DNA from 3 places in the Sinorhizobium sp. BG8 genome. Region 2 is predicted to be linked to each of the others. Evidence: predicted binding sites of a transcription regulator. Region 2 holds the regulator's gene; each other region holds the start of a gene.
The links. The regulator LexA, encoded in region 2, represses DNA repair genes until DNA is damaged. The targets are predictions, from matches to a motif close to TGTTCNNNNTGTGTTCNG.

Region 1 (6,433 bases), 1.2 Mb from region 2:
GAAAGGTGGAAGCGGTCTCGGGAACAGGATGTGCTGAAGGATAGCGGGTAGAAGCCTGCAGAGCCGAATTCACGGATAGCCGCACGTGTTTTGCAGCGTAGGAGACGACCGTTAGGTCTGCAGACTGCGTGCGAAGCGCCCCGTATCAAAGATCGATCGGCAGTTCACCTTCTGCCGCGGCGTGCAGGATGTCATCGTCGTCCGTCTTGAAGGGACGGAAGCTCATACGGTGAATGGAGCAGGCGCCGAGTGTCGTGATCGCCTGGCGATGGACCGCAGTGGCGTAGCCGGCGTGAACAGCGAAGCCGTATCCGGGGTGAGTGGCATCCGCGCGCGCCATCATCCGGTCGCGCACGACCTTGGCGACGATCGAGGCTGCCGAGATGGAGAGCGACCGGGCGTCCCCCTTCACCACGGCCCGCCCGTCGCAGGAGAGTCCCGGAGGAACGTCGCGTCCGTCGGCGAGCACCAGCTTTGGTGTCACTTCCAGCCCCGCAACGGCCCGGCACATGGCGTCGAGGCTAGCCTTGCGGATATCCGTGCGGTCGATATGGCGCGCACCACTGGAAGCGACTGAGACAATCGAGGAGGCCAGGATCATAGAAAACAGGCTCTCCCGGATCTCGGCCGTCAGTTGCTTCGAATCGTGCAGGCCATCTGGAATGTTGTCGGGATCGAGAATCACGGCCGCGGCGACGACAGGGCCCGCAAGCGGTCCGCGGCCGGCCTCGTCGGTTCCCGCCACCGGCCACAGCCCGGATTTCATTGCAGAGAGTTCCATCTCGAAGTCCGGCCCTGAGGGCAGGTCGAAAAGGAGGCGGGAATCGGAGGATGCGCGTCGAGACATGCGGCGAAACTCGCACATCCTGCCGATTCCCTGCAAGTCCCCGGCAAGGGGCGGCGCCGGGGGAGGCCGGCGCCGCCGGGACAGGAGGGCGGGGCCGGAAGGTCGAATGCCTGTTGCGCGTCGACACGCGCCGCAGTCGGGGTGATGGGCCGCTAGACGCCGCGGCCGTTTCGATATCGCACTGCGCTTGAAGCAGCTTCGCAGGCGGCGTCCGGTTCCGGACGGCGCATCTCAGAGCAAGGATAGCTGCACGCCGCTACCGGATGGTGGCACGAAGAGGTCTGTCGCAAGCGATCTGCGGCTGCGGGTCAGTTCCAGCCGCTTCGTCGCCATCTCGAAACGCCGCGCGATCTGCCATGCATAGGGGCCGGCGCCCTTCATCCGCTTGCCGAATTCGGCGTCATAGTCCTTGCCGCCACGCATCGAACGCACCAGCGACATGACGTGCCTGTAGCGATCGGGATAGTTTCGAAGCAGCCAGTCGCGAAACAGCGGGCTCACCTCGAGCGGCAGGCGCAAAAGCACGTAGCTTGCCTCCGAAGCGCCGGCTGCCTTGCCTGAATCGAGAACCCGCTCGATCTCGTGATCGTTGAGGCCGGGTATGACCGGCGCCATCATCACGGAAACCGGAACGCCGGCATCGGACAACGACCTGATGGCCTCGAGGCGCTTGGCCGGCGTGGATGCGCGCGGCTCCATCGTGCGGGCGAGCTTGCGGTCGAGCGTCGTCACCGAGAGACCGACCCACGACAGTCCGCGCTTGGCCATGCGCGACAATATGTCGATGTCACGCATGATCATGGCCGACTTGGTGACAATGGAGACGGGATGGTTGGCCGCTTCCAGGACTTCGAGGATCTGGCGCATGATGCGCCACTCCTTCTCGATCGGCTGGTAGGGGTCGGTGTTGGTGCCGATCGCGATGACCCGCGGCTTGTAGCCCGGTTTCGATAGTTCCCGCTCGAGCAGCCGCGGCGCATCCGGCTTCGCAAAAAGCTTCGCCTCGAAATCGAGCCCCGCGGAAAGCCCCATATAGGCGTGGGACGGACGAGCGAAGCAATAGATGCAGCCATGCTCGCAACCCCGGTATGGGTTGACCGAGCGGTCGAAGGGAATATCCGGCGACTCGTTGCGGGTGATGATCGTGCGCGGCTTCTCGACCTGTACCTCGGTCTTGAAGGGCGGAAGATCCTCGATCGAATCCCAGCCGTCGTCGAATGCCTCGCGCGCCAGCGGTTCGAAACGCCCGGAGAAATTGAGCCCTGCACCCCGCCCGCGCCGACGATCGATTTCGATCCTCATGCCCGACTGCGCCATCATGGCTTCGGCAACGTCTTTCGTATTGGCGGGCGCAAGCGCACCCTGCCTGATGTCGGCAAGTTCGTTCATGGGGTTCTCCTGGCGAAGAAGCGACTCTCCGTTCCAATGACTATATTCCTATCCGGAAAAAGAGAACATTGCAAGAACAAACTTTATCGCCCCGGCAAGCGAAACCCGCATGAGGCGTACTGCCGCGTTGTGCGGTAACCATGGTTGCATTCTGTGACAATGCCGGTGGCATTCGTTGGTGCGATGCGGTATGTCAGGAAAATGCTGACAATCATGATGGAATGCAGGGACAACGAGGCCGAACTGGCCCAAACCTTGTCCGCGCTGGTTTCGGGCGCGGTCGAGGGTCTCGTGCGTGACGTCATTATCCTCGACCTCGGCTCGCGTGATGGTTCATGCCGAGTGGCTGATGCCGCCGGCTGCCGGTTCCTGACGCATTGGGACATGAAGGACGTCGTGCGCTCGGCGCGCGGCGACTGGCTGATGCTGCTCGAGCCGGGTTCGCGGCCGCTCACGGGCTGGGTGGATGTCGTGCAGGAATATGTGGCCCTGAACCGTTCCCCAGCGCGTTTCACCGGTTCGCGCAATCACAGGCGACCGTTCTTCAAGCGCTTCGGAAGGCGGCTTGCACCGCTGGAACGCGGATACCTGGTGTCGAAGCGGCAGGCGTCAGCCGTCGTGCGCACGGGGATGCGACTGGAACAGATCGCCACGGGCCATGCGACGAGAAATCTCGTGGCGGAGATCGTTCCTGCCTGGGCAGTGAAGGCGCTTCGCGCCGAGGACTGACGGACGCAAGCGGCCGGTTCAGCCGCGTTTCAGATGCTCGTCGAGACGGGGCATGATCTCCACGAAATTGCAGGGCAGGTGACGATAGTCGAGCTGCAGTCGCAGGATGCCATCCCAGGCGTCGCGACAGGCGCCCGGCGAACCCGGCAGCACGAAGATGAACGTCGAGTTGAGAACGCCGCCGGTCGCGCGGGACTGAATCGTCGAGGTTCCGATCTTGTCGTAGGAGATGCGGTGGAAGACCTCGGAGAAGCCGTCCATGCGCTTCTCGAACAATGGCTCCAGCGCCTCTGGCGTGACGTCGCGGCCAGTGAAGCCGGTCCCTCCAGTGGTGATGACGACGTCGATTGCCGGTTCGAGCGTCCAATCCGTTACCTGGGCGCGGATGAGCGCAATTTCGTCCGGCAGGATCTGCCGTGCCTCGAGCCTGTGCCCCGCGTCCTGGATCCGCTGGGCCAGCAGGTCGCCGGAGCGGTCATCGGCCATCGTGCGGGTGTCGGAAACGGTCAGAACCGCTATTCCCACCGGTATGAAAGGTCTTGTCGTTTCGAGTGTTGCCATTCAGGGGCTCCCCGCAAGGGTTTCTGTCGCGGCGACGAACCAGTCCGGCCGAAGCCGCGAAAGCGTCTCCTGTGCCTTCACTGCATCGGACCGGGGCCCGTATATCCCAAAACACGTTGCCCCAGAACCCGACATCCGCACAAGGCTTGCCCCGCTCTCCTCGAGCAGCGCTGCCGCCTCGCCAATCTCCGGCACCAGCACCCGCGCGGGCGGCTCGAGATCGTTTCGCATGCCTTCGAGGATGAAGGGCCACTCGACCCGTGTCCGGGGACTGTCGGGAAGAACGAGCGGATCGTTCGCCTTGGAGGTGAGCAGCCGGAAGACGAGGGGCGTCGAGACGGAAACGAGAGGGTTGACGAGCACCAGGGAAAGCGCGGGGAAATCCCTGAGCGGCAGAAGCTCTTCGCCGATCCCGCGCGCGAGCAGTGGGGTGGAGGCAACGCACATCGGCACGTCTGCGCCGAGCTGAGCCGCCATATCCATCAGATCGCCTTCCGCTATCGGTGCCCGCCAGAAGCGGGGAAGGGCGCGCAGCACGGCCGCCGCATCCGCCGAGCCGCCGCCGATGCCGGAAGAAACCGGAAGGTTCTTTTCGAGGTGGAGATGAAGCGGCGGTGCGGCCATGGCGCGGCTGGCGAGCCGCTGGCGCAGGAGATCGCGTGCCCTGATCACGAGGTTGTTGCCGGCATCGCTCTCGCCGAGCGCACCCGCAAAGGGACCGGAAATGGTGAACTGGTCCTCTTCGGCTGCCATCACCCCGAGCCGGTCGCCGAAGGCGCAGAAAGTCACCAGGGTCTCGAGGAGATGATAGCCGTCCTCGCGCTGGCCTACGACGTGGAGCGCGAGGTTGATCTTTGCCGGCGCCGGCTCGACGATGGCAAAGCCGGCAAGCCCGTCATGTCCGCTCATCCGGAATCAGGACTTCTTGTCCGCCTCCGTTCCTTCCGGAGAAGGATTCTTGACCGGCTTGGCACCGTCGGAGGCTTCTGCTGCAGCCGGAACGCTCTTGGTCAACGGCGGAAGGCCGTTTGCGATCTTTTCCTTGATCTTCGGGATCTGGTCTTCTTCCGGCTTCAGGCCGAGCGCGCGGTTCCACTGGAAGGTCGCCTCGAGCTTGCGCCCGACACGCCAGTAGGCGTCGCCAAGGTGATCGTTGATGGTGGCGTCGCCGGCCTTCAGCTCCGCTGCCCGCTCGAGCTCGTTCACCGCGTCATCGAACTTGCTGAGGCGGAAGTACGCCCAGCCGAGCGAGTCGACGATGTAGCCATCATCGGGCTTGAGGTCGACGGCCTTGCGGATCATGTCGAGCCCCTCGTCGAGGTTCTCGTTCATGTCCACCCAGGAATAGCCGAGGTAGTTCAGCACTTGTGGCTGGTCCGGATTGAGCTCCAGCGCCTTGCGGAAGTTCGGCTCCGCGAGGTCCCACTTCTTCTGGCGCTCATAGGCGATGCCGCGCTGGAAGAAGACACTCCAGTGATTGCGGGAAGGCACGGAACCGATGATCTCGACGGCGCGATCGTAGTTCTCGCCCATCTCCTTGTATTCCTTGGCATCGGACAGCACGCTTCCGTAGGCGAGATAGCTGCGCAGGTCCGTGGGGTCCGCTTCGATCAACGCCTTGAGGTGCTTCTTCGCCTCGTCCACCTTGCCGGTGTCCGCGAGGTTCAGGCCGAGCTGCAGTTCGGAAATCCGCCGCATCGGCGATTTCTCGGGAACGGCGCGGTAGTACTTGATGGCGTTTTCCGGCTTTTGCTGGTTTTCCGCCAGGCCGCCGAGAAGAACCAGCACGTCGTCGCTTTCGGGGTCGAGCGCGCGGGATGCCTGCAGATAGAGCGTGACGATGTCTTCCGCGCCCTCGCGGTTCAGTGCCCCGCCGACGGAGAACATGACGGCCGCCGCACCCTGGGCTGCGGTGCGAACCTGCTGCTCCTGCTTCTCGCCCTTTTCGATGCTCTGGCGAAGCGCCTTCAGGGGCGCATAGCTCGGAACGAGATTCTCGCCGACGGCGATTGCGTCGAGTGCCTTCTGCTTGTTGCCCTCGCGAGCCTCGAGGCGCGCCAGCGCCTGGACCGCCCGCATGAACGTGTCGGGAGCGGCCGCGCCGCCGTTGCGATCGAGGATGGCGTCGTTGAGGCGCGCACGCGCGGTCGTCTTGTCACCGGCAGCCGCGGCCAGAACGCCGGCATGATAGTTCTTGAAGATGCCGAACCATTCCGGGCCCTTCATGCCTGAAATCAGCGAGAGCGCCTCCTTCGGATGGCCGTCGCCGAACTTGGCCCAGGCTACCAGAAGGTTGTTCATCAGCCGGTCGAGGTCGTTCGGTCCTTCATAGTTCAGGATCTTCTGGGCGCTCTTGTATTCCCGCTTGCGGATGGCTTCCATGCCGCGCATGACGGTCGTGATGCGCTCCACCGACGCGTCCGATTTGAGGGCGTCGGCGATCTTTACGCCTTCGCTGAAATCGCCGTTCATCAGCAGGGTGATCATCAGCCTCTGCTTGACGTCCGCATTGGTCGGATCGAACTGCAGCGCAATCTTGTACAGCGCGACGGCTGTCGCATAGTCCTTGTCGAAGTCCGCCGTTCTGGCAGCCAGGAAAGCGCCGGAGAACGAATTGGTCGTCATCGGGTCGAATGGCGTTTCGGCAGCCGGCGGAGCAGCATCCTCGGCAAGAGCGGGCGGGAGGGTCGCCAAGGCGACGCCAGCCACGACGGCCACGCTCGAGAGAAGACGGAAGATAAGTGAATGCCGCATCAACATGCCTTTCGATTGTGATCGCCCGCGCGCCCGCGCGGGCCATCTCCGTCATGACCGATCCAGAGGTGCTGGACTCATGACGTTAGAGAATGGCTTTTTTGGCGCGGTGCGGCAAGAATTTCCTGATGGTCCGAAAACAACTTTTGGTTA
Region 2 (6,433 bases):
CAACGTGCCTTCGGACGCCATCGACATCGTTGGTACGGGGGCGATGGCACCGGCACCTACAATATCTCGACGCTTGCCTCGCTCATCGTCGCCGGCGCCGGGGTACCCGTCGCCAAGCACGGCAACCGGGCTCTCAGTTCCAAGGCCGGCACGGCGGATGCCCTGTCCTGCCTCGGGGTCAAGCTCGATATCGGCCCGGAGCAGATCTCCCGCTGCATTCAGGAGGCTGGTCTCGGCTTCATGTTCGCAAGCCAGCATCATCCCGCCATGAAGCACGTAGGCCCGTCCCGCGTGGAACTCGGCACCCGGACCATATTCAACCTGCTCGGGCCGCTCTCCAACCCCGGTGGGGTCGGCATGCAGCTGCTCGGTGTCTACTCCCCGGAATGGCTGCGGCCACTCGCAGAAGTCCTTCGCGATCTTGGATCCAAGCGCGTTTGGGTCGTGCACGGCTCCGGGCTGGACGAGATCACCACCACGGGCACGACGCAGGTCGTTGCGCTCGAGGATGGTCAGATCAGCAGTTTCGAACTGTCGCCGGCCGACTTCGGACTTGAACAGGTCGAGCTCGAAGCCATCCGCGGGGGCGATGGTGCCCATAATGCCCAGGCGCTGCGTGCGGTGCTCGACGGGGCTGACATGCCCTATCGCGACGTTTCTCTGGCCAATGCGGCCGCCGCGCTTCTGATCGCCGGCAAGGCGGGAAGCCTCGCGGAAGGCATGGAACTTGCGCGCGGCTCGTTGGCAAGCGGCAGTGCGCGGGCAGCACTCGACCGGCTGATTGCCGTTTCCAACGCGGCAGATTGAAGGTAGGCTTTCCCGATGACCGACATCCTGAAGAAGATCGAAATCTACAAGCGTGATGAGATCGCCGCCGCCAAGGCTCGGGTCCCCGTCGCAGAGCTCCGCGCCATGGCAAGGGATAGCGAGGCCCCGCGCGGATTTCACGCCAGCTTGCGGCAGAAGCAGGCCGAGGGCGCGTTCGGCCTGATCGCCGAGATCAAGAAGGCAAGCCCGTCCAAGGGACTGATCCGCCCGGACTTCGACCCGCCGGCGCTCGCCAAGGCATATGAGGAGGGCGGCGCCGCCTGTCTTTCTGTGCTGACGGATGCTCCGAGCTTCCAGGGTGCGCCGGAATTCCTCACGGCAGCCCGCGCGGCCTGTGCGCTGCCGGCCCTGCGCAAGGACTTCATGTTCGACAGCTACCAGGTTCTCGAGGCGCGTGCCTGGGGAGCCGATTGTATCCTCCTCATCATGGCGTCGCTCTCCGACGACGATGCGCGCATGCTCGAGGACGCCGCATTCTCGCTCGGAATGGACGTTCTGGTCGAGGTACACGACGAAGCCGAGATGGAACGCGGATTGCGCCTCCGTTCGAAGCTTATCGGCATCAACAACCGCAACCTGCGCACCTTCGAAGTCGATCTCGCCGTTTCCGAGCGCCTGTCTAAGATGGTGCCCGAGGACAAGCTGCTGGTCGGAGAGAGTGGCATCTTCACCCACGCCGACTGCCAGCGTCTCCGGCTATCGGGGATCTCGACGTTCCTCGTCGGAGAGAGCCTCATGCGCAAGGAGGACGTGGCAGCGGCCACGCGGGAGCTCCTTACAGGTTCTGCTTCCCTGTTGGCGGCGGAGTAACGAATGTCCGGTCTCACTCACATCGATGCCGCCGGGACGGCGAACATGGTCGACGTGGGGGACAAGACCGAGACGGTCAGGGTGGCTGTCGCGGAAGGCTATGTCCGCATGGCGCCGGAGACGCTTTCCCTCATCCGTTCCGGCAATGCCAAAAAAGGCGATGTGATCGGCACGGCACGGCTGGCTGGAATCATGGCCGCCAAGCGCACGTCCGATCTCATTCCGCTCTGCCACCCGCTCATGCTGACGAAGGTTGCCGTCGACATCTCGGAAGACCCTGCCCTCCCCGGGCTCAGGGTTGAGGCCATGGCAAAGTTGAGCGGCCGGACAGGCGTCGAGATGGAAGCGCTCACTGCAGTCAGCGTCGCCTGCCTCACCATCTACGACATGGCCAAGGCCGCGGACCGCGAAATGGAAATCGGCGGCGTCCGGCTCGTCGAGAAATCCGGGGGACGTTCCGGCGACTATCGCCGCGACGAGACAGCACGCACATGAACCTTCTACCCGTCGCCGAGGCCCTGGACCGTTTGCTGGCGGCTGCCGTGCCTTCAGAGCGGACGGAAATCGTGCCCCTCCACGACGGCGCAGGCCGCGTGCTTGCGCAAGACGTTCGAGCCCGCCTGACCCAGCCGCCCTTCGATAATTCAGCAATGGACGGCTATGCGCTTCGCCACTCCGATATCGAGAAGCCCGGATCGGTACTGGCCGTCGTCGGAACGTCCGCTGCAGGGCACGCTTTCGGAGGCACGGTAGAACCCGGTCAGGCGGTACGGATTTTCACCGGCGCACCTCTTCCAGCGGGTGCGGATACCGTCCTTCTGCAGGAGGACGCGGAGAGACTGGACGAGCTTAGGGTGCGAACGACCTTCGTGCCAGCAAAGGGTCGTCACATCCGGCCACGCGGCCAGGACTTTACCGAGGGCGAAGTCGTCCTGCACAGCGGTGACCTCCTCGACGCCGGTCGCCTCACGGTCGCTGCTGCGATGAATTATCCGGAGCTCACGGTCTATGCCCGACCGCGGATCGCCCTCATCGCCACCGGCGACGAACTCGTGGCACCGGGAACACCGCCCGGCCCCAGCCAGATCGTCGCGTCCAACGGTTTCGGCGTCGCGGCTCTTGGACGGGAGGCTGGCGCGGAGATCGTTGATTTCGGCATCGTAAAGGACGATCCCGTCGCACTGCGGGCGGTCATTGAGGCCGCCGCCGCCACAGCCCCGACGTGATCGTGACCCTCGGAGGTGCGTCCGTCGGCGACCATGACCTCGTCCAGGGCGTGATGCGAGAAGCGGGTATGCAGCTCGATTTCTGGCGTATCGCAATGCGCCCGGGAAAACCCTTGATGGTCGGCAAATTGGGTAAGGCACAGGTGTTCGGCCTGCCCGGAAATCCGGTTTCGAGCCTCGTTTGCGGTTTGTTGTTCCTGGAACCCCTCGTGCACCGGCTCGCTCGAACCCCGGCCAGGAATCGTTTGCGCACGCTGGTGACCGCGACCGCTCTAGCCGAGAACGATCGCCGCCAGGACTATTTGCGCGCACGCATCATCCGCTTGCAGGATGGCTCGCTCGCGGCGAGTGCGTTCGGCCAGCAGGACTCCTCCATGATGAAGGTTTTTGCCGGATCGGACTGCCTGATCGTCCGCCCGCCGCATGCCCCGGCACTGGAAGCCGGCGCGCAATGCGATGTCCTCATGCTGCGGGAGCCAGCCTGAGATTCTCGCTGCTTCGTCGAGAATAATCTCGCATTCTGCGCCGTACCTTCACGAAATCTTATCCACTTGCGGAACACATATGGAACATATAGTGTCTGTTCTGGATTTGTTTCACTAATGATTCTGGGGTGCAGGATATGCTGACGCGCAAGCAACAGGAACTTCTCTTGTTCATCCACGAGCGGATGAAGGAGTCGGGAATCCCGCCATCCTTTGATGAAATGAAGGATGCGCTCGACCTGGCATCCAAGTCCGGCATCCACCGGCTCATCACGGCGCTGGAGGAAAGAGGCTTCATCCGCCGCCTCCCGAACAGGGCGCGCGCCCTCGAGGTCATAAAGCTGCCGGACTCCTATTCATCGAGCCTTCAGCCGAAGCGCGGTTTCTCGCCGAGCGTGATCGAGGGAAGCAGAGGCAAGACACAGCCGCCTCCAGCACAGAAAGCGGCGGCAGGCGACGACTTCTCCTCGTCGGTCTCCATCCCCGTCATGGGCCGGATCGCTGCCGGTGTGCCGATTTCCGCTATCCAGAACAACACCCACGACATTACCATTCCGGCCGAAATGATCGGCAGCGGCGAGCACTATGCCCTTGAGGTCAAGGGCGACTCGATGATCGAGGCCGGCATTCTCGATGGTGACACCGTCATTATCCGGAATGCCAGCAACGCCAATCCGGGTGAAATCGTAGTAGCCCTCGTGGACGACGAGGAAGCGACGCTAAAGCGGTTCCGTCGCAAGGGTGCGTCCATCGCTCTCGAGGCGGCAAACCCCGCATACGAAACAAGGATCTTCGGCCCTGACCGCGTGAAGATCCAGGGAAAGCTTGTGGGGCTCATCCGCCGCTATCATTGAGGCACGCGTCCGCCTGACGCCTACTCCGCCTTGAACTGATTGCTGCGCCAATCATATGTACGGTGCATGGCCCATGGCCTGTCCAATGACGTGATCGACGTCTCGATGCGGGCGTTCGCGGGAAATGACCCGTGCCCGCCCAGAGCATAGATTTCGAGCGCTCCTGTCCGCCTCAACGTCTGTGCCGTTACGATGGTGGCACTGCAAGCCGCGGATTTCAGGAATTGCGGCGCGATCACCAGATCTGCCGTTCCGCAGGCCGCTGCAAGGTAGGCCGGATCCTCGATTGCCACGATGCGCCATCCGGAAGGCGACCGTACGGCACACCATTGTTTCGGGCGGCATAGGAACCGCGAGGGTTCGGCTTGCGCGCCAAACGCCTCCTTCATCGCCGCGCGGACGGCTGGGCCGTCCTCCATTTTATGGTCGCGACCGGACAGCGTTTGACGCCGGGTTGCTGTCTCGCCGAATGTACTGGCACGCGCTGCGGCCATGTGGGGGGGGCTGTAGGGACCGAGACGCAGAGCTCGCCGCCACTGATCATAGACGAAGGCTGGCGGTTTCTGCCTGTTGATCGACACGCCTGTTGCAGAGACCACGCCAACGAGTTTTGCATCCTCGGAAACGAGTACCTCCGGCAGCCTCGTTTCCGGGAGGAGTGCCAGGATGCCAGCCGCGATGAGCGGAAGGCCGATAAGCCGCAGTCTCGTATGCAGGATGCAGAGCAAGCCGCCGCCCGCTGCGATCAGGTAGACGCTTTCCTGCGGTAGGCGGCCAGTGACGATTTCCCCTCCCCACCCCGCGACCCAGTGCGACATGTCGATCATCCACCCTATCCCCTTGCCCATCACATAGAGGGCAGGTTGGTCGATCCCGAACGGCATGAGCAGCATTGCGATCATGCCTGCGGGCATGACGACTAGGCTGATGACGGGCATGGCGACGAGATTTCCGGCAAGCCCGAATGCCGGAATGCGATGGAAATGCGCCATGGAGTAGATAAGGGTGGCGAGGCTTCCAACCAGTGACGACAGAACCAGTCCGCTGATGAAGGCCGTGACCGGTCGCAGGATCCGGGTAGTCCTGAGCGAGGCCGTCGCGCGTTTTACCGGGCGATCACGCCAGATAGCATAGGCGGCCACCAGTCCGAGCGTAGCCGCGTAGGACATCTGGAAGCCCGGTCCCGTCACCGCCGACGGCGTGACGGCGAGGATGACCAGCGCCGAAAGGGCGATGTTGCGCAGGCTGATCGCAACACGGTCGAAGAACACGGCTATGAGCATGATCGAGATCATGATCCAGGACCGCACTGCCGAAACGGCGCCGCCGGAGATCAGGATGTAGAGCGTCACCATCCCGAGCGCACCGGCTGCTGCGAACTTTCTGATGGGATAGCGCTCGGCAAGCCCCGGAAAGATCACAAGCACCGACCGGGCGCCGACCAGGAAGGTACCGGCCGCGAGCACCATGTTGAGGCCGGAGATTGCGAGCACATGCGCAAGTCCCGCCTGCCTCAGTGCTTCGACGGTCTCGTCGCTGATCGCGCGCTGTTCGGCGGTGACGAGAGCCGCAGCGATCGCACCGGAATCCCCCGGAATCGCGTCCCGAATTCTATCCGAGATCCCGTTTCTCCATCCCTCCACTTTCTGCCAGAAGGCCTCGCGCAGACCAACCGCTTCGACATCCTCCATGCGCGTCTGAATGAGCTCGGGTTTTCCGTAGAAGAAACCGACGGCACCCGTGCCGGCCATGTAGGCATCGAAGGAAAAGTCATTGAGACCAGGGAGGGCTGGTCCCGAGGGAGGGCTCAGTCTCGCTCGCCCCGTGATGATGTCCCCCAAATCAAAAGGGGCGCTCTTTCCTCGGGAGATAATGTTGATGGTCATCGGAGGACGCCTGAGCGCAGGGTCATGCGTGCTGGTGAGCCTCAGGGTGTATCGGACACGACCGCCCGCGTCCGCCTCCCTCGCCAGAACGCGCCCCTCGACAGTCGTCGTCACCGGGCAGTCCAACAGGATCGTCGACATTCTCTCGCTTTCCCAGGCCGCGAAGAGCATGCCAAGCGGCATCAGGAAAGCGGCGGCGGCGACAGGCATTCTCCAGTCCGGCGCGTATCGCATGCGGAAGGCCGGCCACGCGAATACGGCGCAGGAAAGGGCGACAAAGACGAGTGGCGGATCATGGGGAAGCAAGAACCACAAACCGGACCCCGTCCCCAACAGCACGGGAA
Region 3 (6,433 bases), 150 kb from region 2:
CATCGGCTTCGGATGCGACACGTCGAAGCGAAGGCGTTCGGGTGCCACCAGCGATCCCTTCTGCGCGACGTGGGTCCCAAGCACCTCACGCAGCGCCTCGTGCAGCAGGTGGGTCGCGGAATGGTTCGAGCGGAGCCGGAAACGGCGGCCGTGATCGACCGAAAGGGCAACGGCATCACCCGTCTTGATCGTTCCCTCGTCAACGACGCAATTGTGGACGAAGAGGCCGTCGGCCTTCTTCTGCGTATCGGTGACGGTCAGGCGGGCATGATCGGTGGTGATCGTGCCGGTATCGCCCATCTGGCCACCGGATTCGCCATAGAATGGCGTCTGGTTGATTACCAGCTGGACCTTTTCGCCGGCAGCCGCGCTCTCGACTGCGGAACCGTCGCGCACGATCGCCTGGACCTCGCCTTCCGCACCCTCGGTGTCATAACCCAGGAACTCTGTCGCGCCGGCCTTTTCCTTGAGCTCGAACCAGATCGTCTCTGCCGCCGCATCGCCGGACCCGGCCCAGCTCTTGCGGGCCTCTGCCTTCTGCCTCTCCATCGCGTCTGTGAAGCTCGACAGATCGACGCCAATGCCGCGGCCGCGCAGCGCGTCCTGCGTCAGGTCGAGCGGGAAGCCATAGGTATCGTAGAGCTTGAACGCGGTCTCGCCGTCGAGCGTATCGCCCTTGTCGAGGCCTGCAGTTGCATCCGAAAGCAGCCCAAGTCCGCGTTCGAGCGTCTTGCGGAAGCGGGTTTCCTCGAGCTTCAGCGTCTCCGAAATGAGCGCTTCGGCCCGCTGCAGCTCCGGATAGGCACGGCCCATCTGGCCGACCAGCGCCGGCAGGAGCTTCCACATCAGCGGATCCTTCGCCCCGAGGAGCTGTGCATGGCGCATGGCACGACGCATGATGCGCCTCAGAACATAGCCGCGACCTTCGTTGGAGGGCAGCACGCCGTCGGCGATCAGGAAGGACGCCGAGCGCAGGTGATCGGCGATCACGCGATGGCTTGCCCGGCGGTCACCTTCGGCCGGAACGCCGGTCGCCTCGACGGATGCTGCAATCAGCGCCTGGAACAGGTCGATGTCGTAGTTGTCATGCTTGCCCTGAAGCAACGCCGCGATGCGCTCGAGGCCCATGCCGGTGTCGATCGAGGGACGCGGCAGGTCCACCCGCTCTTCCTTGGTCAGCTGCTCGAACTGCATGAAGACGAGGTTCCAGATCTCGATGAACCGGTCGCCATCCTCCTCCGGCGAGCCCGGAGGGCCGCCCCAGATATGGTCGCCATGATCGTAGAAGATCTCGGAACAGGGGCCGCAGGGCCCGGTGTCACCCATTGCCCAGAAATTGTCGCTGGTCGGGATGCGGATGATGCGGTCGTCGGACAGGCCCGCGATCTTCTTCCAGAGGCCGAAAGCCTCGTCATCCGTATGGTACACGGTCACGAGCAGCCGCTTGGCGTCGATGCCGAATTCCTTGGTAATCAGACCCCAGGCCAGCTCGATCGCGCGCTCCTTGAAATAGTCGCCGAAAGAGAAGTTGCCGAGCATTTCAAAGAACGTGTGGTGGCGCGCGGTGTAGCCGACATTGTCGAGGTCGTTGTGCTTGCCGCCGGCGCGCACGCACTTCTGGGCAGTCGCGGCAGTGGAGTAGGAGCGCTGTTCCAGGCCGGTGAAGACGTTCTTGAACTGAACCATCCCGGCGTTGGTGAACATCAGGGTCGGATCGTTGCGCGGAACCAGCGGGCTCGACGACACGACCTCATGTCCGTTCTTGCGGAAATAGTCGAGAAATGCCGACCGGATCTCATTAACGCCACTCATCTTGCGCCCTTTATCTCTGCATCGCGCAAATGCCGGGCCCGGGAGCCCGTCCGCGCATCAATCCCTCTGTCTGCCGCAGGCGGAGCTTTGCACGGACCGAACCACGTCAATGCGACAGGCATTTTCGCCTTCGCCTATCGGGTCGGCCCCTGCACATACTGGTTCGACCGACCGTCGCCAAAGACTGCCGGTCCCCTCCCGAACTGCAAGAACTGATGGCTTTTATCGCCCACTCCCGTCCCTGTCCAGCCACGAAAAAGCCGGCTCTCCGCGTCGGGAGGCCGGCTCTCGAACCCAAATTCAAATGCCGCTCACATCTCGGCGGCATCATTCCCGTCGTCGGCCTCCGGGCCGCCGTTCTCGAGGAACTTGTCGGCGATCAGTCCGGCGTTCTGCCGCAGGGCCATCTCGATCTCGCGGGCCGTGTCCGGATTGTCGCGCAGGAACACCTTGGCGTTCTCCCTGCCCTGCCCCAGGCGCTGGCTGTTGTAGGAGAACCAGGCGCCGGATTTCTCGACGATCCCCGCCTTGACGCCGAGATCGATCAGCTCGCCCGTCTTCGAAACGCCTTCGCCATACATGATGTCGAATTCGACCTGCTTGAAGGGAGGCGCCATCTTGTTCTTGACGACCTTCACGCGGGTCTGGTTGCCGATCACCTCGTCGCGCTCCTTGACCGAACCGATGCGGCGAATGTCGAGGCGGACGGAGGCATAGAACTTCAGTGCGTTGCCGCCGGTGGTCGTCTCCGGCGAGCCGAACATGACGCCGATCTTCATGCGGATCTGGTTGATGAAGATCACCATGCAGTTCGACTTCGAGATGGAGGCCGTAAGCTTGCGAAGCGCCTGGCTCATCAGGCGGGCCTGAAGGCCCGGCAGGCTGTCGCCCATTTCGCCCTCGATTTCAGCCCTCGGCGTGAGCGCCGCGACCGAGTCGATGACGAGCACGTCGATCGCCCCCGAACGCACCAGCGTATCGGTGATCTCCAGCGCCTGCTCGCCGGTGTCCGGCTGCGAGATCAGAAGGTTTTCAAGATCGACGCCCAGCTTGCGGGCATAGACCGGATCGAGCGCATGTTCCGCGTCGACGAAGCCGCAGATACCGCCCTTCTTCTGGGCTTCCGCGATGGTCTGCAGCGCAAGCGTCGTCTTGCCCGAGCTTTCGGGACCATAGATCTCGATGATGCGTCCCTTCGGCAGTCCGCCGACGCCGAGCGCAATGTCGAGACCGAGTGAGCCGGTCGGGATCGTTTCGATCTCGACCACGCTGTCCTTCGAGCCGAGCTTCATGATAGAGCCCTTGCCGAAAGAGCGCTCGATCTGGGAAAGTGCCGCTTCGAGTGCCTTGCTTTTATCCACCGATTTATCCTCTACGAGCCGCAAAGAGTTTTGTGCCATTGGGTCCACCTTTAGGTTATTGAAGCGACACAGGCAATGAAGCCGTCGATGAAAGCTATGTACACTCTTTGTTCTCATTTCGCAACCACCATTTATCCAACTGATAAAATTGCCCAATCGGGGAGTGTTCTATTTTCGTTTCGGCGTGGATAAACGGCTTCGTGCAAAGGCACTTCGGCCGGCGCCGGCATTCCCGGGAAGACCGAAAGCGTCAAGGAAGACTATGAAAAAGCTACGTATTCTCGCTCTCGGTGGCGCCCATGTTGATCGCCGCGGACGCATCAGCGGCGAGACGGCCCCGGGAGCCTCGAATCCCGGCGAATGGTTCGTCGAGGCCGGCGGCGGCGTCTTCAATGCCGCGCGCAACCTCGCCCGGCTCGGCCATGCGGTCCGGCTGATCTCGCCTCGCGGCGGAGACAGTGACGGCGCACTTGTGGCTGCGGCCGCCGCCGATTCTGGCGTGGAGGACACGCCCTTCACATTTCTCGACCGCGCCACCCCTAGCTACACCGCCATTCTGGAGCGGGACGGCAACCTGGTGATCGCGCTGGCGGACATGGAACTCTACCGGCTGTTCTCGCCGCGCCGGCTGCAGCAGCGGGCCGTGCGGGAGGCAATAGCGGCAAGCGATGGCCTGCTCTGCGACGGAAATCTGCCCGCAGAGACGCTGGAGGCGATCGCCGCGTCGGCCGTGAAAGCTTCAAGACCGCTCGCGGCGATCGCGATTTCTCCGGCCAAGGTCGTGCGCTTTGCCGCATGCCTTGAGGGCCTCGACTATCTGTTCATGAACGAAGCCGAGGCGCGCGCGTTGACCGGTGCCGCGCCCACCGCGCCTGAACACTGGCCCGAGACCCTTCGTGCCGCCGGGCTGAAGGGGGCGCGATCACACGCGGCGGCGCAGCCGCCATCGCCTTCGACCAGAGTGGAGCAGTCCGCGTCAAGCCACCGGCGATCGATAGGGTCGGCGACGTTACCGGTGCCGGCGACGCCCTTGCGGCCGGCTTTCTCTCCGCCCGGGCGAGCGGCCACGACCTTGCCGAATCGCTGCGCCGTGGTGTCGCCGCGGCCGTGATCGCGGTATCCTCGCCGCTCGCCGTCTCGGAAAATATGAGCGAGGCGTCGCTATCGGCGGCGCTTACCCTTGTGCCAGAGGCCGAAATCCTGTCATGAGATCGCTCGCCGTCAACTGCCCGGCCGCAGGGCCGTACGTAAGGATAAACCAATGACCAGAACCGTTTCCCCCTTGCTGCCGATGGAATATTCGCAAGAGGTCGCGGCCGCCAAGGCCCGCAACGCGCCCATCGTTGCGCTCGAATCGACCATCATCACCCACGGCATGCCCTACCCCGGCAATCTGGAAATGGCTCGCAGCGTCGAGGCGATCATACGCGCCGAGGGTGCGATTCCCGCAACGATCGCAGTCGTGAACGGCGTTCTGAAAATCGGCCTGGAGAATGCGGAGCTTGAAGCACTCTCGAAAACCGAGGGGGCGATGAAGCTTTCGCGCGCGGATCTCGCCTTCGCCATTGCCGAGCGGCGCACGGGCGCAACGACGGTGGCCGCGACGATGATCGCTGCCGCCCGCGCAGGAATCAGGGTCTTCGCCACGGGCGGCATCGGCGGCGTGCATCGCAAGGCGGAGGAGAGCTTCGACATCTCCGCCGACCTCGATGAACTGGCGCGCACCAGCGTCATCGTCGTCTGTGCCGGCGCCAAGGCGATCCTCGACATCCCGAAGACACTCGAGGTGCTGGAGACGCGCGGCGTGCCGGTCGTAACCTACGATAGCGCCAAGTTCCCGGCCTTCTGGTCGCGCGATTCTGGCCTGCCAAGCCCGCTCACGCTGAACAGCCCCGCGGCCATCGCGAATTTCCAGCTGGTGCGCGACCAGCTCGGCGTGGACGGCGGCATGCTCATCGCGAACCCCGTGCCGGAGGAAAACGAGATCCCGCGCGAGGAGATGGAAATCTACATCAATCGCGCGCTCGACAATGCGGAACGCGATGAGATCATCGGCAAGGAGGTCACGCCCTACCTGCTCGATACGCTTTTCCGACTGACGGACGGCCGCAGCCTCGCGACCAACATCGCGCTCGTGGAAAACAATGCACGCCTCGCAGCTGAGATCGCCGTCGCGCTCGCCGATTGAGGCATAGCCCAGGTTCTGCCGGACGCGCGCTATCGTGCGTCCGGTTTGCATTCGAGCCCCTGACACGAGGGAAGTGCACCGGCTTTCACTGAAAAAGCCCACCTGCTCGGTGCCGCCCCTCCTCGCTACCGCCAGCGGCGGTGCGAGATTTACGAATCGAGCATGTCCCGCACGGCTTCGGCAAGTTGCTTCAGCGAAAACGGCTTCGGCAGGAAGCCGAATTTCGCATCCGCCGGCAGATTGCGGGCGAAGGCGTCTTCCGCATAGCCGGAAACGAAGATGAACTTGAGATCGGGATAACTCTTGCGCAGTTCGCGCAACAATGACGGCCCGTCCATTTCCGGCATGACCACGTCCGACACCACGATGTCGACCGCACCGTTCAACTCGTCCATAATATCGAGTGCCTCGACGCCCGATCCGGCCTCGTAGACCGTGTAGCCGCGGGTCTCCAGCATCCGCTTTCCGCCACGCCGCACCGCCTCCTCGTCCTCGACGAGAAGCACGACGGCAGAATCGCCCGTGAGGTCCTTGGGCTCCTGGGTCGCTGGCTGCACCGAGGCCGTGGGCGCAACCGCACTGCGGGCGGCCTCCGCCTGCTCGACCAGAGGCACGGCCTCCTCGATGTATCGCGGCATCAGGATCCTGAAGGTCGTCCCCCTGCCCACTTCCGAATCGAGGAAGATGTAGCCACCGGATTGCTTGACGATGCCATAGACCATGGAAAGTCCGAGGCCCGTTCCCTTGCCCACCTCCTTGGTGGTGAAGAAGGGCTCGAAGATCTTGTCGACTATTTCCGGCGGTATGCCCGTTCCCTGGTCTGTAACCTCGATCTGCACATAGTCGCCCTCCGGCAGTTCACGGTGGTTCAGCTGCACCGCCTCCTCCGCCGGCAGATTGCGGGTGCGGAAGGTGATGACCCCTCCGTCGGGCATCGCGTCGCGGGCGTTGACTGCAAGGTTGATCAATACCTGCTCGAACTGGCCGAGATCCGTCTTCACGGGCCAGAGGTCGCGGCCATAGTCCGCCTCGATCCTCACATTGGTCCCGGTCATGCGGTCGACCAGCATGC

Region 1: F3Y30_RS08025 (PA0069 family radical SAM protein) is a predicted target of LexA. The motif match lies at 2,298-2,315, and genes of this name have one in related genera.
Region 3: recA (recombinase RecA) is a predicted target of LexA. The motif match lies at 3,338-3,355, and genes of this name have one in related genera.

Annotation. Positions count from the first base shown of each region.
Region 1 covers NZ_CP044011.1:1,738,512-1,744,944, forward strand. Annotated here, with positions in the region: gene F3Y30_RS08020 (ribonuclease HII) at 146-865, opposite strand; gene F3Y30_RS08025 (PA0069 family radical SAM protein) at 1,079-2,236, opposite strand; gene F3Y30_RS08030 (glycosyl transferase) at 2,438-2,965, shown strand; gene moaB (molybdenum cofactor biosynthesis protein B) at 2,984-3,526, opposite strand; gene F3Y30_RS08040 (4-(cytidine 5'-diphospho)-2-C-methyl-D-erythritol kinase) at 3,527-4,435, opposite strand; gene F3Y30_RS08045 (tetratricopeptide repeat protein) at 4,442-6,280, opposite strand; gene F3Y30_RS08050 (polyprenyl synthetase family protein) at 6,431-6,433, opposite strand, start outside.
Region 2 covers NZ_CP044011.1:2,988,042-2,994,474, forward strand. Annotated here, with positions in the region: partial or broken gene trpD (anthranilate phosphoribosyltransferase) at 1-807, shown strand, start outside; gene trpC (indole-3-glycerol phosphate synthase TrpC) at 823-1,638, shown strand; gene moaC (cyclic pyranopterin monophosphate synthase MoaC) at 1,642-2,133, shown strand; partial or broken gene glp (gephyrin-like molybdotransferase Glp) at 2,130-3,349, shown strand; gene lexA (transcriptional repressor LexA) at 3,487-4,203, shown strand; gene F3Y30_RS14140 (ComEC/Rec2 family competence protein) at 4,224-6,433, opposite strand, start outside.
Region 3 covers NZ_CP044011.1:3,133,568-3,140,000, forward strand. Annotated here, with positions in the region: gene alaS (alanine--tRNA ligase) at 1-1,812, opposite strand, end outside; gene recA (recombinase RecA) at 2,124-3,212, opposite strand; partial or broken gene F3Y30_RS14860 (carbohydrate kinase family protein) at 3,436-4,382, shown strand; gene F3Y30_RS14865 (pseudouridine-5'-phosphate glycosidase) at 4,435-5,361, shown strand; gene F3Y30_RS14870 (ATP-binding protein) at 5,511-6,433, opposite strand, start outside.